Regions from separate parts of the Eubacterium sp. LMAG:50 genome, predicted to be linked through region 2. Evidence: riboswitches for the same ligand, from Rfam matches in the RefSeq annotation. Region 2 holds a riboswitch; the other holds the start of a gene.
The links. Region 2 has a riboswitch for FMN ahead of CCC31_RS12115 (ECF transporter S component). Riboswitches for the same ligand answer to the same signal wherever they lie in the genome.

Region 1: linked by a shared signal. The riboswitch ahead of ribD (bifunctional diaminohydroxyphosphoribosylaminopyrimidine deaminase/5-amino-6-(5-phosphoribosylamino)uracil reductase RibD) and the one ahead of CCC31_RS12115 (ECF transporter S component) in region 2 are both predicted to bind FMN.

What each region holds. Positions count from the first base shown of each region.
Region 1 is NZ_NALP01000007.1:500,150-512,398, forward strand. Features, by position in the region: gene CCC31_RS07515 (hypothetical protein) at 1-508, shown strand, start outside; gene CCC31_RS07520 (MBOAT family O-acyltransferase) at 514-2,127, shown strand; gene CCC31_RS07525 (class I adenylate-forming enzyme family protein) at 2,265-3,749, shown strand; gene CCC31_RS07530 (SLC13 family permease) at 3,805-5,226, shown strand; gene CCC31_RS07535 (DUF4886 domain-containing protein) at 5,347-7,044, shown strand; FMN riboswitch at 7,256-7,412, shown strand; gene ribD (bifunctional diaminohydroxyphosphoribosylaminopyrimidine deaminase/5-amino-6-(5-phosphoribosylamino)uracil reductase RibD) at 7,601-8,701, shown strand; gene ribE (riboflavin synthase) at 8,774-9,424, shown strand; gene CCC31_RS07550 (bifunctional 3,4-dihydroxy-2-butanone-4-phosphate synthase/GTP cyclohydrolase II) at 9,443-10,645, shown strand; gene ribE (6,7-dimethyl-8-ribityllumazine synthase) at 10,934-11,395, shown strand; gene CCC31_RS07560 (nucleoside recognition domain-containing protein) at 11,465-12,109, shown strand; gene CCC31_RS07565 (hypothetical protein) at 12,181-12,249, shown strand, end outside.
Region 2 is NZ_NALP01000008.1:70,055-82,303, reverse strand. Features, by position in the region: gene CCC31_RS12140 (ribonuclease Z) at 1-770, opposite strand, end outside; gene CCC31_RS12135 (hypothetical protein) at 882-1,148, opposite strand; gene rimI (ribosomal protein S18-alanine N-acetyltransferase) at 1,243-1,680, opposite strand; gene tsaB (tRNA (adenosine(37)-N6)-threonylcarbamoyltransferase complex dimerization subunit type 1 TsaB) at 1,714-2,442, opposite strand; gene tsaE (tRNA (adenosine(37)-N6)-threonylcarbamoyltransferase complex ATPase subunit type 1 TsaE) at 2,445-2,864, opposite strand; gene CCC31_RS12115 (ECF transporter S component) at 3,063-3,659, opposite strand; FMN riboswitch at 3,770-3,900, opposite strand; gene CCC31_RS12110 (aspartate kinase) at 3,960-5,288, opposite strand; gene CCC31_RS12105 (homoserine dehydrogenase) at 5,425-6,630, opposite strand; gene prfB (peptide chain release factor 2) at 6,756-7,868, opposite strand; gene secA (preprotein translocase subunit SecA) at 8,062-10,632, opposite strand; gene CCC31_RS12090 (glycosyl hydrolase family 18 protein) at 10,777-12,249, opposite strand, start outside.

The DNA.
Region 1 (12,249 bases), on a different contig from region 2:
AAAATATTATGAAGCATCTATAAAAGAAGGTGAATTAAGTTTCCCGACAACTTTAGATGAATATTTAAAAGAAGTACAGGATAAGAGTAATGGAAATTATGAAGTCATTTTAGCAGCAGGTTCAAATGTTAATAATATTAAATTTACTGATGAACAGAAGAACACTCTTATAAATATGGGTGTTAGTAAAAAGATATTTGAAGATAGCGAATTTGGTACAAATATAGTAAGTGTTACAAATGATGGTAAGACATACAATGAAGTGGCTAAGCAGAGTGAAGACAGTGCAGTAAGTGTTTCATTAGGTGGAACATTTAGTGATGGAACAGACTATCTTGTGAAAGCTGATGCAACAGGAAGCACACTAAAGTTAAATGACAATGAATGTACAAGTTTAACATCTTATGGTTTTAATATTATAGTATACGATAAGCAACTAAAAAGAGTTGTAAGCACAGTTTATTTGTATTCAAATAATGGTGAAACTACATTGAACAGAGGAGAGTAGCTAAAATGGGCTTTAATACACTATCTTTTATCCCATTTCTATTAATAGTAATTTTATTGTATTTTACAGTTTTTAGAAAATGTCAGTGGATATTTTTATTAATTGCAAGTATTGCATTTTATTTATTTGCAGGACCTAAATATATTGTTTTTATAATTATTTCATCGCTAAGCACATATTTTTTCGCAAGAAAAATTCAGAAAATGCATGATGCTGAGGATAAAATTTTAAAGGAACGTGAATTCTCTTCAAAAGATGCAAAGAAGGCTTTTAAGAAAAGACGTACAAAACAAAGAAGAAGAGTCCTCGTAGTTGATTTTATTATTAATTTAGGATTGTTATGTGTAATTAAATATACAGATTTTATTTTATCAGGTGTATCCACAATCCTTTCAAAATTTGGAATGGATTGGAGTAAAGAGTTTAATTTCATACTTCCACTTGGAATATCTTTTTATACATTTATGCTTGTTGGATATATACTTGATGTTTATTGGAAGAGATATAGAGCAGAAACAAATTATTTTAAACTTGCCTTATTCTCAATGTATTTCCCTCATATTGTGCAGGGACCAATTGGAAGATATAACAGGTTAGCACCACAGTTTTTTGCAGATCATCCATTTGATTACAACAGAGTAACTAAAGGATTTCAATTAATCTTATGGGGTTACTTTGAAAAAATGGTAATATCTGACAGAATACAGGCATTTACAAATGGAATATTAGCAAATTGGCAGCAGCTTACAGGTTTTCCACTTTTACTTGGAATATCATTATTCTCAATTCAGTTATATTTAGACTGGATGGGATGTATGGATATTGCCCATGGTGTTTCTGAAATATTTGGAATTAATCTTGATAGAAACTTCTGGCATCCGTTCTTCTCAAAGAATATGCCTGAGTTCTGGAGAAGATGGCATATTTCACTTGGTGCATGGTTCAAAGATTATTTATTGTATCAGGTTTCAATGTCAGGATTATGTAAGAAAATTAATAAATTCACAAGAAGAAAATGGGGAAACCAGGCTTCAAGAGCATTTTCAGCAGTTATACCGGCAGCAGTTGTATGGATTGTTACAGGTGTTTGGCATGGTGCCGCAAGTTGCTTTGTGCTTTGGGGCGTATACCATGGAATTTTAATTATAACAAGTTCGTTATTTGAAATTCCAATACAGAAACTGTGTAAATTCCTTCATATTGATACAGAATGCTTTAGTTTTAATTTATTTAGAATGATTAGAACATTTATGCTTTCGACAATAGGTAGAATTTTCTTTGCAGTTTCAGCAGGATTTACAACAATGATTGAATTTACAAAGAGAATGTTTGACTTTAGACAGTTTGGACTTCACACTCTTTGGGATGAAAGTTTATTCTCATACGGATTAGACAGACATGGATTTACATTAGCTATGCTTTTAGTTGTATTAGTATGGTGTGTAAGTATGTTACAGGAAAAATTCGATAAAGATAATAAGACAGTCAGAGATGTAATTGCAGAACAGAATATTGTTTTCAGATGGGTTTTATATTTAGGACTTATTGCGGGAATTCTTATTTTTGGAATGTACGGTTCAGGATATGATGCCGGCGCATTCTTCTATGGTAAATTCTAATCTGAAAATACAATGATGTCCGGAGTAAAGACGGTATGATAATTATTTTGTATAAATACAGAATAATTTTAGTCTTATAACTCCGGCATCTATAAATTTAGTAACATATGTTGAAGAGATAGTTTTAGGAGGATTTCATGAGTTACAATTCAATTTTGGAAGCGATAAAAACTAATTCAGAAATTAATCCCGGCAAATTATGTGTGGGAGACAAAAAGAATAAGGCAACATACGGGCAGTTTTGGAAAATGATAAATAAGGGAGCTGCTTATTTGGAAAAGAATGGTGTAAAAAAAGGTGACGTTGTAGTTTTAAGAGGCGCACAAAAGGTTGAATATTTATTTTCGATATTTTCAATTCAGCTTCTTGGAGCGATTGCATGTCCATTAGAAAAAGCTGTAAAAGAGGACAGAATTCTTGAAATTATGAATTTTGTAGAAACAAAGTATTTTCTTGATACTAAGAGATTAAAGGATACTTCTGCAGAATGCATTAGTTTAAAGGAAATGTTTAAAGAGGCAATGAATGATGAAACTGAATGTGATGTAAACAAGTATGAATTGCCTAAATCAGATGATTTATCAGAAATTTTGTTTACTACAGGTACTACAGGTAAGTCAAAAGGAATTAAGATAATCTGCAAAAACAATATAGCAATAGCGCAGAATGTAAGTGAAGCTATAGGAATAACTTCAGATGATGTTGAAATGGTTACAGCACCGTTAAATCATTCTATGGGACTTAGAAGAACATATTCCGTTTTTTATAAAGGTGGAACAGTTATAATGACTGACGGAGTAAAATTTGTTGAGGATTTCTTCAAATTATTGGACTTATACCATGTAACAGGACTCACATTTGCTCCTGCAATTCTTGAACAGTTATTGAAATTTGCAAAGGATAGATTTGGAACATATAGCGAACAGATTCATTATATACAGTTAGGTTCAGCACCTTTATCTGAAAAAGCAAAAGAAACATTAAAAGAAATGTTCCCAAATACAAAATTATTTAATATTTACGGCGCAACAGAATCTGGTTGTACTGTTAGTCTTGAATTTAGCAAATACGGAGATAAAAAAGGAAGTATTGGAATTCCAAACGTAAATGCAAATATAATTTTTGTAGATGACAATAGAAATATAGTTAATGCATCAGCAGAAAATCCGGGAAATCTTGCATTTAAGGGCGCAATGAACATGCCTGGTTATTTAAAAGAACCTGAAATTACTAAAGAGGTTTTAGACGATGAAGGCACTTTATATACAAACGACTTAGGCTATATGGGAGAAGACGGATTTGTATATTTACTTGGAAGAAAAGGCGATGTAATAAATATGGGTGGAATTAAGATTGCACCTTCAGAAATAGAAGAAGTTGTTGCACAGAACGAAATGATAAAAGAATGTGCATGTATTCCTATACCTGATGAAATTACAGGAGAAGCACCTAAATTATTTATAGTTATAAATGAAGGATATGAATATGATGAAAAAGCATTACATAAATTTATGACTGATAAATTAGAAGCGATAAGAGTTCCAAAAGTTGTTCAGGTAATAGATGAACTTCCAAGAACTTTTAATGGAAAAGTAATTAAACGTAAATTAAAAGAAATGTAACTTGTAAATAGAAAATCAGAGTGATTTTAAGAGTATTTTGAGATGAGGAATTAAAATGACAAAGACAAAACAGCGTATTTATTTATTAATAGGACCGTTATTATTTGTTTTATGTTGTTTAGCAATACCGGAGAGCGCATTTCCGGCTTTAGCTGAAAGAGCAGCAATAGGAACGGTTGCATGGATGGCATTTTGGTGGGTAACAGCGCCTATCGATTATGCAGTAACAGCATTTTTACCAATAGCAATTAACGCTATTGTCACTATGTGCGATATGTCTGCAGTAATATCAAATTATGCATCTGAGACAATTTTATTATTACTTGGAGCATCAATATTGACTGTATCTTGGGAAGAAACAGGACTTGATAAAAGAATTGCAGCATCATTACTTGGATTAATTGGTGATAACTTAAGAATTCAGTTAATTTTCTGGTTTTTGTTATCTACAGTATTATCTGCAATTTTACCAAATGCAGTAGTATGTGCAACAATTACACCTATTGCAGTTTCGATGTTAAAGTACATAGGTGAGGGTGATATTGAACATAGTAGAATTGGTTCAAAATTATTATTATACATAGCTTACGGTGCAGGACTTGGAGGATTGACATCACCACTTGGTGGAGCAATGAATCTTGTAACTGTTGATTATTTACAGCAGCTTACAGGAAAAGAATACATGTATATTTCATGGGTAATCCGTTTCTTACCAATTATGATTACATTACTTGTTATTAACATTGTTTTCATGATTAGGGATGTTAAAAAATCAGAAAGCCTTGGTGGATCAAAAGAATATTTTAGAAATGAATATAAAAAATTCCCACCAATGAGCATAGAAGAGAAGATTTCTCTTGGATTATTTGCAGTAGCAACAATACTTGCATTCACAAGACAGTTCTATCAGACATTATTACCAGGATTAAAACCGGCATATGTATTTATTATTTGTGCAATTTTATCATTCTTAATAACACGTTCTGATGGAGAAAGACTTATGCTCTGGAAATCAGTTCAGACAAAAATTATTTGGGAAATGATTTACATTTTTGCAGGTGGTCTTGCAGTAGGAACATTAATAAATGAATCAGGTGCAGCAGAAAGAATTGGTGAATTGGTTTCAGGAATGGGACTTACAGGTGGAGTTACAACAGTATTTGTAATTATAACAGTAACTTTACTTATGTCTGATGTAACATCAAATACAGCAACTGCAGCAGTTGCAATACCTATAGTTATATCTATAGTAAAGGGAATGAATTTAAATCCAATACCTTACGTTTACATTGCATCAGTAGGAGTAAATTTATCTTATATGTTACCAACATCAATCAGAGCAATACCTGTTGGATATGGTTTACAGCCAAAGTATATGCTTAAAGAGGGTTGGAAAATGACAGTAATCATTATAATAGCAATGACAATAGTATGCTCATTATTGTTAAAATATTGGCCGGCATTTAGTACAACGTAAATATTTACAGATTAACTTAAGATGGAAACTAAATTAATGAAGTTTATATTTAATAATGTTTCCAATAACTAGTCGCCGACTAGATAGAGAGGCAATACATGTTAGACGAGGAGCAACGAAATGAAAACCAGATTTAGAAAATATAGTAAAATATTGTTCGGTGTAATTATGATGTTATATTTTGTGGCAGTAAGTAATAACGTATACGCCGATGATGTTCAATTTACACAGAAAACATATAAAATATTGTTTGTAGGAAACAGTCATACATATTACAATGATATGCCAAAAATGTTTAAAGGACTTGCTGATGCAGATAAAATAAACTGTGAAGTTACATCTATTACATCACCAGGATACAAACTTAGCCAGTTTGCAGATAAGACTAACATGTATGGAAGTCAGGTTTATCAGGCATTAACAAATAATACATGGGATTATGTAGTATTACAGGAAAACAGGGCAGTTTTAGTAGAAAAAGAAGAAGAGGCAGAAGCAGCAGTTAATACTCTATATACTTTAATACATAATGCCGGAGCAAAAATGGTTATATATGCAACACAGCCAAATAATATTGGAAGTACTTTTAAAGTTAATTCAATGTCATTATTTTTGAGCGACTTTCAGATTGAACAGATTTTAACAAGAAATAACTTTAAAATAGCTGATGAATATGATGGACTTGTTGCAGCATCAGGAACTAACTTCATGAGAGTAATGCAGGATTATCCTAAAATTACAATGTATAAAACAGATAATCTTCATCCATCAGTAACAGGAAGTTATTTGGCAGCATGTACTATTTACAATACAATATTTGACAGAAGTCCATATGGAAATAAATATTTACCAAATAGTGAATATGATAAAGATAATTTAATATCAAAAGTTTCAATGGAAAATGCCCTTATAATGCAGAAAATTGCAGACAGCAGATTAAAAGTAGATAGTTATTATACAACAGTAAGTAAGGGACAAAATTCTAAATTAACAGCAACATTTACATCAACTCAGACAGATGAATCAGATACTACAGAAGATACTACTAAAAAAACAGAAGATGTAACAAAAACCTCAGATGAAAAAGAGACAACAGTTACTGATAAGAAAGATACTACACCAACATATACAAATAAAATAATGTGGGATGCTGTTGATGCAAACAGTATTTCAATCAACAGAATTACAGGTGAATTTACTGCATTAAAGGCCGGAAAATATCAGGTAATGTCAACAACAGACAGCGGTTTAATATGCTATTCAACAATTGATGTAAAACAGCCATCAACAGCTTTTAACATTAATGAAAGCAAGATTTTAAAAGTTGTAAGGGGATATGTAGGAAAATATACTACTACGATAGCACCTGATGATACAACAGATACAATTACATGGAAGAGTAATTATCCGGATATAGTTTCTGTTGATGCACAGGGAAATATACAGGCCAAAAAAGTAGGCATAGCAAAAATAACTGCTGTAACTACAAGCGGAATTAAGTCAGAACGTTATGTGCGTGTAAAGTTAAAGACACCAGGTAATGTTAAGCTGACAAAAAAGGTAAAAAAAGTTAAGAAAAAGAAAATATATCGTGTAAATGTAAAATGGAGTAAAAATACAAGGGCTACTAAATATTATGTATTCCGTAAAATGGAAGGCAAAAAGGTATTTAAAAGAGTCGCAACAACTACTCAGGCAAAATACATAGATAAAAATATTAAGAAAAATAAAACTTATTCTTACAAAATACAGGCGATATATTCAAATAGCAAACTTAACAGTGATAAAACAGCAGAGTATAACATAAAAGTTAAATAATAAAGTTTTAAGAATATTAGCAAATTATAAAAATTAATTATAAAGACCTCTAAAATGTGTAGATTATATACAAAAATCTGTTATTTTAGAGGTTTTTTACGTTAAAAAAATTAACATATATATATTAAAAAATGTTTAACAAAAATAGTTTATTGGAAATTTTGTTGACAAACAAAAACAAGGTGACTATACTTTAAGCAGAAATTAAATAAAAATTCTTCGGGGCAGGGTGATATGCATAAAGCATAAATTCCCAACCGACGGTAAGTGTACAGAGCGTAAAGATGCACGAGTCCGTGACCTGCGAAAGCAGCTGATTTGGTGAGAATCCAAAACCGACAGTATAGTCTGGATGGGAGAAGAATAGATGATGTAATTGTTCTTTATCAGGAATAAAATTAATCTGATTTTTAGAAATGTATTTAAATGATATGTAGTTTACATAACAATTAATCGGATTAAGATTTTGATAATAAATTACTAATAACCATACGCAATTAGGAATATGTAATGAACAGAATAATATACATTTGTATTTGTGCGAAAGCCCCTTTGAATGAAAGGAGGCTTTTTTTTGAACCCAAAATACATGAAAAGAGCTATTGAATTAGCAAAAAAAGGCATAGGTTATACAAATCCAAATCCTATTGTAGGATGTGTTGTGGTAAAAAATGATGAAATTATTTCGGAAGGCTATCATGAAAAGATAGGCGGATTTCATGCTGAGAGAAATGCATTAACAAATTGTAAGGAGGATACAACAGGAGCAGAGCTTTATGTAACGCTTGAACCGTGTTGTCATTATGGAAAGACGCCACCATGTACTGAAATTATCATAGAAAAAAACATAAAAAAAGTTTATGTGGGGAGTATGGATCCTAATAAACTTGTAGCAGGAAAGGGAGTAAAAATTTTAGAAGAAAATGGAATTGAAGTTGAGTGCGGAGTATTAAAAGATGAATGTGACAAATTAAACGAAGTATTTTTTCATTATATTACAAATAAAACACCTTATGTTGTAATGAAATATGCGATGACGATGGATGGAAAAATAGCGTGTGAAAATGGTGATTCAAAATGGGTTACAGGTGAAAAGGCAAGAGAAACCGTTCAAAATATGCGAAAAAAGTATATGGGAATAATGGTTGGAATTAATACTGTATTAGAAGATAATCCAATGTTAAATTGCAGAATAGAAGAAAATGTTAATCCAATAAGAATTATATGTGATTCAAATTTAAAAATACCATTTGAAAGTAATATTGTTAATACGGCAAATAAGATACAAACAATAGTTGTTTGTACAAATAAAGCTGATAAGGATAAGCAAAGGTGGTTAGAGAACAAGGGGATAGAAGTAATAAGACAAAAAGTAAAAGGAAGAGTTGTTTTATCCGATCTTATGAAAATATTAGGGGAGAAAGGAATTGACAGCATATTGCTTGAAGGTGGCGGAACACTTAATGCACAGGCACTAAAAGAAAACATTGTAAATAAAATCTGTTGCTTTATAGCACCAAAGATTGTAGGAGGTGCAAATGCAAAATCTCCAATTGAAGGAAAAGGTGTCGAAAAAATGATGGAAGCATATAACTTAAGAAATTTAGAAATACAAAAAATAGGAAATGATATTATGTTAACCGGATATTTAAAATAAAGGAAATAAGTCTAAAAGAAATATCAGAGGAAAGGAGATATACGTATTTTATAAAATACATAAAAATAGTAAATGTTTACAGGAATTATAGAGGAAACAGGTCAGATAGAATATGTTAACAGCAATAGTGAGAAATATCAGATTGGAATTAAATGTGAAAAGGTTTTAGAAAAAACAGTAGTTGGAGACAGCATAGCAGTTAACGGCATTTGCCTTACAGTCACAAAAATGTGGAAAAATGGATTTGAAGCGGATGTGATGTCAGAAACATTGAAGAGAACAGGGCTAAAAGAAAGTAAAAAAGGTACGTGTGTAAATCTTGAGAGGGCCATGGCAGCTGATGGACGATTTGGAGGACATATTGTTAGTGGGCATATAGATGGAACCGGACTGATAAAAAACATACGAGAGGAAAGAAATGCAGTATGGTATGAGATATTTGCAGATAAAAAGACCATAAAATATGTGGTTGAAAAAGGGTCCATTACAATTGATGGAATAAGTCTTACAGTAGCGTATGTTGATGAAAAAGGATTTAAAGTATCTACAATACCACACACAAGAGAAAGTACAAATCTAAAGGATAAAAATGTTGGGGATACGGTAAATCTCGAGTGCGACATCATAGGAAAATATGTAGAAAAGCTATTAGGCTATTCAGAATGTAATGAAAAGAAAGAATCAAAAATTACAGAAAGCTATTTAATAGAAAATGGATTTTAAAGAAAGAAGGAATATAAAATGAGCAAAACAATAGGAACAATAGAAGAAGCAATTAAGGATATAAAAGAAGGAAAAGTTATTTTAGTAATAGATGACCCTGATAGAGAAAATGAGGGGGATTTGGTATGTGCAGCAGAATTTGCAACAACTGAAAATGTAAATTTTATGGCAAGTTATGCAAAAGGACTAATTTGCATGCCTATGGAAGAAGAACTGTGTGAAAAACTTGACTTGGAGCAAATGGTAAAAGTTAATACTGATAACCACTGCACAGCGTTTACAGTTTCAATTGATCATGTATCAACTACAACAGGAATATCAGCGGTCGAAAGAGGAATTACGGCGAGAGCAATTGTAGGCAAAGATGCAAAGCCGGAAGATTTTAGAAGACCGGGCCATATGTTTCCACTTAAAGCAAAAAAAGCAGGAGTATTAGAAAGAACAGGTCATACAGAAGCTACAGTTGACATTGTAAAATTAGCAGGACTTAAACCTTGCGGATTATGCTGTGAAATAATGAGAGAAGATGGAACAATGATGAGAACAACAGAACTTCTTGAATTTGCACAGGAACATAATCTTACGGTAATTACAATTGCTGATTTGGTTAAATACAGAATGGAAAGAGACAGTTCAGTAAAAAGAGAAGCGGTTGCAAAGATGCCAACGAAATATGGAAACTTTAATATCGTGGGTTATCAAAATAAAACAACAGGGGAACATCATGTTGCATTAACTATGGGAGATGTAGGAAATGGAGAGCCTGTTCTTTGCAGAGTACATTCGGAATGTCTTACAGGAGATGTATTCGGTTCTAAAAGATGCGATTGTGGACAACAGCTTGAGAAAGCAATGGAGATGGTTGCAAAAGAGGGAAGAGGAATAATACTTTACTTAAGACAGGAAGGAAGAGGAATTGGATTAATAAATAAACTTAAAGCATATGAGCTTCAGGAACAGGGATTAGATACAGTAGATGCAAATCTAAAACTAGGATTTCCGGCAGATATGAGAAGCTATGGAATGGGAGCACAGATTTTGGCAGACCTTGGAGCAAAAAAACTAAGAATTATGACAAATAATCCGGCAAAAATTACAGGCTTGTCAGGATATGGAATAGAAATAGTTGAAAGAGTTCCGATACAGATAGAAGCACAAAAATATGATGAATATTATTTGAGAACAAAGCAGTTAAGAATGGCACATATGACAACTTACTAAGATTATTTGCTGAACCCGATTTCTTAAATTTAACGAAATAACGCTCGCGCTGCTTGCCGCTCGTAGCGGTTCTAAAGTTTTAGCACACAGCCTGACTTTGTAACTTACAGTTTCAAGTCAGGCTATGCACCAAAGCTTTGAACCGACGGCGACAAATGCTATTTCTTTTAAATTTAAGAAATCTGGTATAAGCAATTTAATGTTAAGTGTAATAATGTCAGAACTTATAATTTAAACCATACTTTAAAAAACTGACATCAAAATATATTATACAAGAGGAGATTTAAAATGAGAACTTTAGAAGGAAAATTAGTAGCAGAAGGATTAAAAATTGGTATTGTAGCAGCAAGATTTAATGAGTTTATTGTAAATAAACTTGTAAGCGGTGCAGAAGATGCATGCGTGCGACATGGAGTTAATGATGACGATATTACATTAGCGTGGGTTCCGGGAGCTTTTGAAATACCTGTAATAGCAAAGAAAATGGCTCAGTCAGGAAAATATGATGCAATTTTATGCTTAGGAGCAGTAATTAAAGGCTCAACAGATCATTATGATTATGTATGCGCAGAGGTAAGTAAAGGAATTGCAATGGTTGGAATGGAAACCGGAGTACCTACAATGTTTGGTGTATTAACAACAGACAATATTGAGCAGGCAATAGAAAGGGCAGGAACAAAAGCAGGAAATAAAGGATTTGATGTTGCATGCTCTGCAATTGAAATGGCGAATTTAAATCGCATGCTGTAAATTATGTAATTATTATGGTAGGCTTGCGTAAAATATAATAATTCATTTAATAATAAAAGGAAAAATTAAGTGCTAAATTATATTTGGGCAGGCATGATTATAATGTCAGTGCTTTATGGAATGGCAACAGGCAGGATGGAACAGGTAGGAAATGGAGCAATAGAATCCACAAAAGAAGCAGTTAGTATGTGCATTACAATGCTTGGAATTATGAGCATGTGGATGGGATTTATGAACGTGGCATCAAAAAGTGGAATAATAAAAAAACTGGAAAAAATACTTGAACCGATTATTATGTGGCTATTTCCGGGTTTACCTCATAACCATAATGCAAGAGAACCGATAGTAACCAATATAATTGCAAATATATTAGGTTTGGGATGGGCGGCAACACCGGCAGGACTAAAAGCAATGGAGGCATTGGCAGAAAATCCATTAGAACAGAGTGGATACGTATTAAGTGAAAATAAATCAGAGATAAAGAGGCAAAGAAAAAGAAAGTGTACATTTCCAAAGCATATTGCAACTGATGAAATGTGCACTTTTTTAGTATTAAATATTTCTTCACTTCAAATTATTCCTGTAAACATTATTGCGTATAGAAGCCAATATGGTGCAGTAAATCCGTCAGCAGTTGTGCTTCCGGCAATTATTGCAACAAGTTTCAGCACAGGAGCAGGGATATTGTGGTGTAAAATAATGAGTAGAGAGTAATGTCAATCGTTTGACATAACTAATTGATTATTATAAAATTAGTTGATTAATTATACATGGAGGAAATGACAATGAGAAATACAGTAAAAAAAGCAATGGCGATAGCAATTGCAGTCTCAATGACAACAAGTATTGCAACA
Region 2 (12,249 bases):
TTTGCTTTTTTTGCAATAGTAGCTGCTTCCTTAAAAGTCATATGCTTATATTCTCTAGCTTTTGCTTCTTTATCAGGTTCTCCATACATGCCTTCACAAATAAACAAATCGGCTCCTGTTGCTGCTTCAACAATCGCTTGAACAGGTCTTGTATCAGTTGTATAAGTAACCTTAAGACCCTTTCTTCTTTCACCCATAACCATATCCGGAGTATATTTTTTATCTTCATAAATTATTGTTTCTCCTTTTTGGAGCAATCCCCAACATTTAACGGGTAAATTAAGTTCTTTTGCTTTTTCCGGATTAAATCTTCCTTTTCTGTCTATTTCAATTGAATATCCAAAACATGTTACATTATGCTTTACCTTAAACGCGTTGATTTTGTATTCTCCAATATCAATTATTTGTCTGTCGCCGCTTAATTCGATAAAATTAATTTCAAATGGCAATTCTTGAGCTATCATTCTCAAAGCCTTAACAACTTTTTCAAGACCTCTTGGTCCTATCATAGTTAATGGTTCTGTTCTTTCTGCATTTCCCATAGTCAGCAGCAATCCCGGCAATCCACTTATATGATCTGCGTGAAAATGTGTTATGCAAATAACATCTATAGGTTTAAACGACCAGCCTTTTTGCTTAATAGCTACCTGTGTGCCTTCCCCACAGTCTATCAATATATTACTTCCATTATATCTGCACATTAAAGCTGTAAGCCATCTTCTTGGAAGCGGCATCATTCCTCCTGTGCCTAACAAACATACATCCAGCATAAATTTCTCCACTTTCTATAAAAGAATTTTTTTAATAATTCTTTTAATACTCTTGTTAACTCTATGTTGTATAATAGCACAAAGACTTTTTTATGAAAAGGATGTAATTTTTTATACCTGTTCTAACGTATAGTAATCATCCTCTACTGAAATATATTCTGTAACGTCAACCGGATATTTAAATAACGTAGTTATCGAATCATAACATTCTTCACATAAATCCATTGTATGCATCTGTAAATCCTTATTAGAAAAATAACCCCATTTTCCCTGTAATCTAATTATTCCTTCCGTAACTATTCCATTTGTCATCTGCATTTTCTTTCCACATTTATGACAAAAAATTTCATATTTACCTTTGCTATTCATCTTTTTCATATTTTTAATCCTTTCTTTTGATGCAATCATCATATTATTTTTTTCGACAAAAAAATAGTGGAAACCTTTGGCATTCCACTATCTAGAAGTATATTTATATTTTTAATAGCATTATAATTGCATCTTCTACCGGATGTTTATAGTATTTTTTTCGTTTTGTAATACTTTGAAATCCAATTTTTTCATATAAAAATATTGCGGCTTCATTACTTTCTCTAACTTCAAGCATTATTTCCTTAATTTGTTCACTTTTAGCATCTTTAATAGCCTCTTTTAGCAACTGCTTAGCCACACCTTTTTTTCTCTTATCTTTTTTTACAGCTACATTCGTAATATCAGCGGAATTCATAACCTTATAAACGCCACAATATCCTATAACCCCTTCTTCCTCTATAGCGACATAAAATGCAGTATTATCTAATTCTAGCGAATCTTTAAATGCTTTTTGTGACCACGGAACAGAAAATATGCTCTCTTCAATCTCCGCTACCTGGGCTATATGCTTTTCGCTCATCTTTTCTATTTTTACCATATTACCCTTATCCTTTATCTCTATAAAACCAAATTATGAAAACTGTTTTATTTTTTCTTCCTTCTTTTGCTTTTCAAGCATTTCCCTTTCAGCCTGTGAAAGTCTCAAATAATCAGGTCTATGTTCACTAGCCTCCTCTATTTTTCCATTTTTATAATATATTTGTGCCAAAGCTGCAAGTGACGATGCTCTTTGTCTGTTCATATGGCATGGGGCATATAAATGCTCAGTTTTCATTTTTTCATCTATAATTTCTCTATATGCAGGCACTCCATCTCCCAAGAACATTACTGTTTTTCCTATCTTATCTAGCTCATCAATCAAATCCTCTACAGAAATTGCGCACTGTTCTTTTAATATTTTCATATGTGTCTGTTCAAAGTAATATATTCCAGTGTATACCTGTTGACGTCTTGCATCCATAATCGGACAAATAATATAATTGCTGGAATAAAAATTATATGCCATAGCATCGATTGTCGGTACATTTATTATCGGCTTATTAAGTGCTAATCCAAATCCTTTTGCTGTAGCGCTTCCTATACGTAGTCCGGTAAATGAACCCGGTCCTCCTGTTATTGCTATAGCGTCTATAGTTTCCATGTCCAATTCTATCATTTTGCTAATTTCATCTATCATTGGCAACAATGTCTGCGAATGTGTCTTTTTAAAATTTATTGTATATTCTGCCGTTAATATATCATCTGTTACCACTGCAACTGATGCCACTAACGAAGAACTGTCTATTGCTAATATTCTCATCTTTATTCCACCGTTATCTTTCTATAATCTAATCCTTTTTCTAAATTCTTTTCTATCAAAACTGTTGATGCATTGTCAGGAATCAGTTCACTTATGAGTTTCGACCATTCTATCAGACATACTCCTTCTCCAAAGAAATAATCCTCATATCCTAATTCATACATTTCCTCAGGGTCACCAATTCTATATACATCAAAATGATACAACGGAATCCTGCCTTCTTCATATATTTGTACAATTGTAAAAGTTGGACTATTTACGCATTCTTTTATGCCAAGTCCGCTTGCAAATCCCTGTGTAAAAACAGTCTTTCCAACACCTAAATCACCATTTAGGCAAATTATTTGTCCTGCTTTCGCAGATTGTCCTAACTTTCTCCCAATCTCAAAAGTTTCATCAGGCGAATTTGTTTCATATATCATAAATTTTATTCCTCTTTTCTTTTATGGCAAAACATATTGTAATGCCAGAGTCAAAAGGTCTAAGCCCATATGAGCTTTTCCTACACAACAAAAACATTTGCATAACAAACAGCAAATATTTGTCAAAACAAAAAGATATTGTTTATAATCACCACATAATTATAAACAATATCTTTTTACATTTCAATTTATTTATTTCTAGAGTTTTTTTATAAATGTGCTTATTCTCTTATATAATATTCCTGTTACAATTCCAACTATTATTCCTTTAAATACATTAAATGGTGCTACTGCAACCCAAACAAAGCTCCATTTATCTTTAATTATCGGATTTACTTTTGCTCCTTCTTCTATAATTGCTTCTAACGGCATAAACTTTTCATAAAACGGTAGCATTACATAATAATTAAGAATTGCGCCTGCAACTGCCATTAACACAATACCAACTACTATCCCTATGAATGCTCCCTTTTTAGATTTCTTAAATTTATATATTATTCCCGCCGGAACAACAAGGCAACATCCTATGCAAAAATTTGCCAATTCTCCAACATAACCTGTTGTTGTCCCTTTAAGTAATATTTTAAGCACAATCTTTATAGCTTCCATAATTATTCCTGATACAGGTCCCATAATAAATGTTCCTATCAAAATAGGTATCTCACTAAAATCAAGCTTATAAAAAGACGGCGCTATAAACACTACCGGAATTTCTATAAGGACCATGAGTATTGCAGCAATAGCCGCGAAAATAGCCATCAACGCTAAATTTTTTGTTGTAAATAATTTTTTCATTTAATTTTACTTCCTTTCTGAAAATTAATATATTATTTATACAGAGCAAAGAAAAAAAGCACCTGGTTCAGGTGCTTTTCATGAGATTATTAATATCATAATTATTAATCTTATTACTTCTCTCATCCAGACTTTACTGTCGGCTATGGAATCACACCATATCATGCCTTTCGGCTCGCTGGCTTATATGCATTGCATAAATACAGCCGGTAGGGAATTTCACCCTGCCCTGAAGAATTATATTTAATATACGGTTAAAAATATTATTAACACGGTTTTATTCCGCATCATATACTCTATTTACTGGTTAATGCCAATGAATCTCTTGTAGATTGCCTTTATTGCTACTTCAAAATCTTCTTCTTCAACACCAACGATAATGTTAAGTTCTGAAGAACCCTGGTCAATCATCTTAATATTTACTCTTGCATCAGCTAATGCTGAGAATAAAATTGCTGCAGTTCCTCTTGCACTCTTCATTCCTCTACCAACTACTGCTATAAGTGCAAGATTACTTTCGATATAAATCTGATCAGGATGTACTCTGCTCTTAATCTCGTCAATAATAGCTGTTTCCTTGCCTGCTAATGCTTCAGTTGCAATTACAACGCTCATTGTATCTACACCTGATGGCATATGTTCAAAACTTACATTACTCTTTTCTAATGCACGTAATACGTTTTTACCAAATCCGATTTCGCTATTCATCTTATCTTTTTCTATATTAATTACAGACATGCCTTTCTTACCTGCAATACCCGTAATAATATGATCGCAATGTTCAGCTGACTCAGAAACAATCATTGTTCCTCTATCTTCCGGCTGATTTGTATTTTTGATGTTTACAGGAATACCTGCTGCTCTAACAGGGAATATAGCATCTTCATGCAATACTGTTGCTCCCATATATGCTAATTCACGTAATTCTCTATATGTGATAGTCTTGATAGGTTCCGGATTGTTAACTATTCTAGGATCACAAATAAGACATCCGCTAACATCTGTCCAGTTTTCGTATAATTTAGCTTTAGTTGCTCTAGCAACTATTGATCCTGTTACATCAGAACCACCTCTTGAAAATGTCTTTATTGTTCCATTTGGCATAGATCCATAAAATCCAGGTATTACTGCCTTGTTTGTCTTAGCAAGCTTTGGTGCCAATTTTGCTTCTGTCTTAGTCCAGTCAAAATTACCCTGATCATCAAAGAAGATATATTTTCCTGCATCGATAAAATCAAATCCTAAATATTTTGCTAATACTTTACTGTTGAGATATTCTCCACGGCTTGCAGCGTAATCACGGCCTGCCATATGAGCAAATGCGCCTTTAATTATCTCAAAATCTTCATCAAGGCTAAAATCTTTTAATCCTAAGTCTGCAATAATATTGTTATATCTGTCTTTAATCATCTGAAAATATTCGTCAAAATTTTCGCTTTCAGATGCTAATTCATAGCACTTATATAACATATCTGTAACTTTAACATCTTCAATAAATCTTTTTCCAGGTGCAGATGCAACTACAAATCTTCTTTCCGGATCAGACAATATTATGTCTGCAACCTTTTTAAACTGTTTTGCATCAGCAAGTGAACTTCCACCAAATTTAACAACCTTTGTTTCTTCCATTTTCTTTCAATCCTCTCACACCGAATTACGGCCTTTATATTATATATGTTTTTTTATTATAAATTGCTATCAATTATTATTTACATAAACATTAATCTGTTAATGCAAATTTAACTTAATTTAATATCCCTTAATATTATTCTTCAATTCTTATTCTTGTAATAATATTCTCTAATTTTTCTGATGCAGCCTTAAATTCATCTTCTGACATCGGTCTTGTAACAAAACCAATTTCATTTTCAATTCCTGCATCTATGTATGTTACATTTTCAAACGCTTCTTCAATCTTATCTTTTTCATCACCTTCAACACGAACAAAGAAAGACTTTCTTGATTTGCCAAATTCTAATAATTCTAACTTTTCTTTATCCCATATAACTGTCACAGGAATATTCAAATGTCTTACAGCATCTACAACGTCTGATACAACTGCACTTGCTGTTGGAAGTTTTCCTGCGCCACTACCGATAAATACTAAATCACCAACCATGTTTCCTCTTACTAAGATTCCATTTACAACGCCTTCAACGTTAAACAATGGATGACTTGGTGATAATAATCTTGGTGTTACAGATGCAACTATTCCGTTTGCCTCTTTTTTACATTTTCCTAATAACTTTATAGATTTTCCCATAGCTGCCGCATATTTAAAATCTATATCTGTAATATTTGTTATTCCTTCTGTATATACATCTTCAAAATCAACTGATTTGCCATAAGCAAGTGATGCTAATATTGCTATCTTTCTAACTGCGTCAAATCCTTCTATATCTGCTGACGGATTACGTTCTGCATATCCTAATTCCTGTGCCTGTGCTAATACTGTCTGGAAATCTGCACCTTCTTTATCCATTTTTGTAAGGATATAATTTGTAGTTCCATTTAAGATACCTGCAATCTCACAAATTTCATCTGCTGTAATATGCTGATTTAACGGTCTTATAATCGGTATTCCACCTCCAACACTTGCTTCAAACAAGAAGTTTCTGTTGTGGTCTTTTGCAATCTGAATTAACTCTGCGCCATATTTAGCTACTAATTCTTTATTTGATGTACAAACACTCTTGCCTGCTAAAAGTGATTTTTTCACAAAATCGTAAGCTGGTTTTAATCCGCCCATAACTTCAATAACAATTTCAACTTCATCATCTTCCAAAATAGTATTAAAATCATGAACCAATACTGATTCACATGGGTCACCAGGGAAATCTCTAAGGTCTAAAACATATTTTACGTTTATCTCCTGTCCTGCTTTTTCCCCAATCAATTTTTTGTTTGTATCTAAAATTTCAAACACTCCGGAGCCTACTGTTCCGTATCCTAAAATTGCTACATTAATCATTATCTCTTCCTCGCTTGTTTCATTATCATTGCTTATTTGCATAACAAATTTATGTATACACTTTCAAAATTTTAACATAGTTAATTTTATACTGCAACTTATTTTTCGTTACTTTGCATACTAATTTATTTTCCCTGTATACTATTTTGCTTTAAATATGCATTTATAAACTGGTCTATATTGCCATCTAAAACACTACTTACATTCCCTGTTTCTTCATTTGTCCTATGGTCTTTTACCATAGTATACGGTTGCATTACATATGATCTTATCTGACTTCCCCAGCCTATTTCTTTTATTTCTCCTCTGATTCCTGATTTCTTTTCCTGTTCTTCCTGCTGTTTTAAAAGATACAATTTAGCTTTGAGCATTTTCATTGCTTTATCTTTATTTTGCAACTGTGAACGTTCATTCTGACATTGAACTACTATGCCTGTTGGTAAATGAGTAATTCTTATTGCCGATGAGGTTTTGTTAATGTGCTGTCCACCTGCTCCACTTGAACGATATGTATCTATTCTGATATCATCATCATTAATTTCAACATCTAAGTCTTCTTCTATATCAGGCATTACATCACATGAAGCAAATGAAGTCTGTCTTTTTCCTGCTGCATTAAAAGGAGATATTCTTACAAGTCTATGAACACCTCTCTCTGATTTTAAATACCCATATGCATTTTCTCCATTAATCTGCACAGTTATGGATTTTATTCCCGCTTCTTCACCCTCTAGAAAATCTAAAACCTGAGTTGTAAATCCTTTACTTTCAGCCCAACGCGTATACATTCTATACAACATACTTGTCCAATCACAGGATTCTGTTCCACCTGCCCCTGCATTTAACTTTAATATTGCATTATATTTATCATATTCACCTGACAAAAGAGTTTTTATCTTTACTTCATCCACTTTAGAAGCAAATTCATCCATTGAACTTTTCGCCTCTTCAGCAATTTCTGCATCTTCACTCTCTTCTCCCATTTCTATTAAGACTAAAATGTCATCATACAAACTCTTTAAATTATTATATGTTTCTATTGAATCCTTTAAATTTTTGAGCTCTTTCATATATTTTTGTGCTTTGTCCATATCATCCCAAAAGCCCGGAGCTTCCATTGTTCTTTCTAGCTCAATGATTCTTTCTTCTTTATTTTGCAAATCCAAAGCATCTTTTATTTCGTCTAATTCTTTTTCATATGGAGTCAATCGATATTTTATTTCATCTAATTCTATCATCACTCTCTCCTATAATATGTATTGCCCCCTCCCTTCGGTCAGTGGCTATTCGTCGGAAACATTTATAGGAAAAAATGAACTTCGTTCATTTTTTTCTCCTATATTTTTAACAGATATAATTTACTGTTTCAATTTATTGCTTTACTTTCTGTTAACACTAGGAAAGGACAGGTGTTGTCCTGTCCTCTTCCTCTTAATGTGTTCTTCCACAGCAATGTTTATATTTCTTACCAGATCCACATGGACAAGGATCATTTGGATATACCTTAGCAACATCTCTGTGCTTTGGCTTTTTAACTCCTTCATCATCCTTATTTGTTCCGGTAACCTGAGCAACTTCTTCTCGCTCAACTTTTTGTTCTACCTGAAGATGCATTAACATTTTTATTGTTTCAAATCTGATATTAAGAATCATATTTTCAAACATTTCGTAACCCTGCATCTTATATTCTACAACAGGATCTTTCTGTCCATAAGCCATAAGGCCTATTCCCTGTTTTAACTGATCCATATCATCGATATGATCCATCCATTTTCTATCAATAACCTTTAGAAGAACAATTCTTTCAATTTCTCTTATCTGTTCGGGTTCAGGGAATTCTGCTTCTTTATCTTCATATAATTTAACTGCTGCCGCCTTAAGTGTCTGCTTAAATTCAGCCTTTGATAAATTAAGGATTTCATCCTTTGTCAATGAAAGCTTTATTGGCATAATTTCAAGAATACTCTGATTCAATCCAGCAAGATCCCATTCAGATGATGGCTGATTATCTCCAATGTAAGTATCAATTTCATTTTCAACTACATCTGTAATCATCTTAACAATGGCATCTCTCATATTATCGCCGTTAAGAACTTTTTCTCTTTCTGAGTAAATAATTTCTCGCTGTTCATTATTTACTTTATCAAATTCTAATAAGTTCTTTCTAATACCAAAGTTATTTCCTTCAATCTTCTTCTGAGCTCTTTCGATTGTTTTGCTTAATGACTTATGCTGAATTTCTTCATTCTCAGGAACTCCTAATGCATTAAACACAGACATAAGTCTTTCTGAACCGAACAATCTCATTATATCATCTTCCAATGAGATGTAGAATTTAGATTCACCCGGATCTCCCTGACGTCCTGAACGACCTCTTAACTGGTTATCAATACGTCTTGATTCATGCCTTTCTGTTCCAAGTACCTTTAATCCACCTGCTGCTCTTGCTTCATCATCAAGTTTAATATCTGTACCTCTACCTGCCATATTTGTAGCAATGGTAACCGCACCGTGACGTCCTGCTTCTGCTACGATTTCAGCTTCTAATTCATGATACTTAGCATTTAAAACTTTATGAGGAATTCCCTCCTTCTTTAATAATGCACTTATTTCTTCAGATGCATCTATGTTAATTGTACCAACCAATACAGGCTGTCCCTTAGCATAGGATTTCTTTATTTCTTCTATAACTGCATGTAATTTTTCTTTCTTTGTTTTAAATACAGCATCATCATGATCAATTCTTGCTACAGGTCTGTTTGTAGGTATTGCTACAACATCCATGCTGTAAATATCTCTAAATTCTTTTTCTTCTGTAAGGGCTGTACCTGTCATACCGGCTTTCTTATCATATTTGTTGAAGAAATTCTGGAATGTAATAGTTGCAAGTGTCTTACTTTCTCTCTTAACTTTTACATGCTCCTTAGCTTCAATCGCCTGATGCAATCCGTCTGAATAACGACGGCCCGGCATAATACGTCCTGTAAATTCATCTACAATGAGAATTTCATCATCTTTTACAACATAATCCTGATCTTTAAACATAAGATTATGCGCTCTTAATGCTAAAATCATATTGTGCTGCAATTCAAGATTCTCTGCATCAGCATAATTGTCAATATGGAAGAATTTTTCAACCTTCTCAATACCCTGAGCAGTTAATGTTACAATCTTGTCCTTTTCGTTTACAAGGAAGTCGCCATCTTCTTCAATGTCAACACCCATAATAGCGTCCATCTTACTTAATTCAGGGCTTGCTGTACCTCTTTCCATCTGTCTGGCAAGAATATCACAAGCTTCGTACAACTTAGTAGACTTACCGCTCTGACCTGAAATAATCAAAGGTGTTCTTGCTTCATCAATTAAAACAGAGTCAACTTCATCGATGATACAATAATGTAATCCTCTCTGTACAAGCTGTTCCTTGTAAACGACCATGTTATCTCTTAAGTAATCAAATCCTAATTCATTATTTGTTATATATGTAATATCACAATCATATGCTGCCTTCTTAGCATCATGATCCATATCAGCAGTAACACATGCAACAGTTAAACCTAAGAATCTGTGAACCTGTCCCATCCATTCAGCATCACGGTTTGCAAGATATTCATTTACTGTAACAATATGAACTCCTTTTCCTTCCAAAGCATTCAAATATGCCGGAAGTAAACATGTCTGTGTCTTACCTTCACCTGTTTTCATTTCTGCAATTCTACCCTGATGAAGAATAATACCACCTAAAAGCTGAACTCTATAGTGTTCTGTATTAAGAACTCTTCTCGCAGCTTCCCTTACTACCGCAAATGCTTCCGGAAGTAAATCATCCAAAGTCTCTCCTTTTGATAATCTATCCTTGAATTCTGTCGTTTTATCTTTAAGCTGTTCATCCGACAATTCCATCATAGCCGGTCTGTAGCTTTCAATCTTATCTAGCGTATGCTGATTTCTTTTAATCTCTCTGTCACTATAAGTGCCAAATACTTTACTAAATGCGCTCATTATATACTCCCAATTATGTATTTCTATGATAATAACGTTTCAATAACCTTATAATCACACTAGCATATTGTATCACTTAAGAGTTTTTTATTCAACATATTATCCCCTGCATACTGTTACTATTTTGTAAAATATTTGTTAACATCACACTTGTTTCCATACTCCCCACTGTCCACAAGTTTCAGGATTCTCACCAACTGTCCACCATTTAGCCTGATATACTTTGCCGTTATAGTAAACTCTGTTTCCATTTGTATATACAGTATTACTATCCCATGTTGGATACCGGCTTACATTTTCTGTTGTTTCAGGTGTCTTTGTTGTAACCTCAGGCGCTTTTGTTGTAGTTGTTGTCTCTGATGCCTTTGTTGTAGTTGTTTCAGGTGCCTTTGTTGTTTCAGGTGCTTTTGTAGTTGTTTCCTGTTCCTTTGTTGTAGTTGTTGTTTCTTCCGGAATAGTCTGTGTTTCTTTTTCAACTGTAAAATCAGCTATGTTACATGCTCCTCCATTTACAACTAAAGTTAATTTATATGTTCCTTTTGCTGCAAAATTAATTGTAACTTTATGACTAATAAAGTTTGTCCATGAATTGCTTGCTGTAATTGCCATTGTTGCCGCATTATTATCATTTAACTTCACAATTATGTTATCTGCATTATATTTGCTATCTCCGGCAGCTAATTTCAAATCAACTGTATAATTACCCTTTGAAGGGACTTTAATATAATAGTCTAAATATGATCCATTTGTTAAATTTCCTGCATATGTTGTATTATCAAATGTATTCATTGTAATTGAACTTGTCTTTCCACCAAACGAATCTACTTTTACAGTTCCCGGTACCTGCGTTACTGTAGCTTTTCCACCTGTACCAACAATAGCCGTAGCTGATTTGTAAATTTGGTTCAACAAACTATATGTAGCATTTTTACTATCCTGGCTAATTTCCCAAATCATGATACCACCAGCATTCTGTGCTGCAAATGTAGCTTTCTTAGCCATTGTATCTAAACCATTATAGTAAACTGTTGTTCCGTTAATAACTGCTGAGTCTTTATATGCATTTACTGAATTATTAGCAACTACATCTGCATATGACGCCCAGTTAGGTCTTTCATAGAAAGGTACACCTAGTACAATTTTAGACGCGTCTACTTTTCTTGTTGAGTTCCAATAGTTAAATGAATTTGTAAGTAAGCTATATGGTGAATGTCCTGCTCCACTATCTCCGTCATATGCCATAACATTAATCCAGTCAACCATGTTAAGAACTTCATCAGTCTGATATGTTCCACTGGTAGCAGCAACTGCTGACGATAATGTCAATCCTCTCTGTGTTAATCCTTCTCTCAAATATCTCATGAATGACGTAAATTGATTTGCCGAACTTGCTGTTGGATATTCCCAGTCAATATCAACACCATCGAATCCATACTTATCAACTACTGATAAAATACTATTTGCAAGGCTTCTGCATTTTGCGTCAGTATTTGTTGCTTTTTCAAATGCATACTGGCACAAACTTCCATCTGAATATGACCAGCCTCCAACTGCCATTTCTACTTTTGTTCCACTATTATGAGCTGCCTCAATCAAACTGTTAATTACATTTGCAGA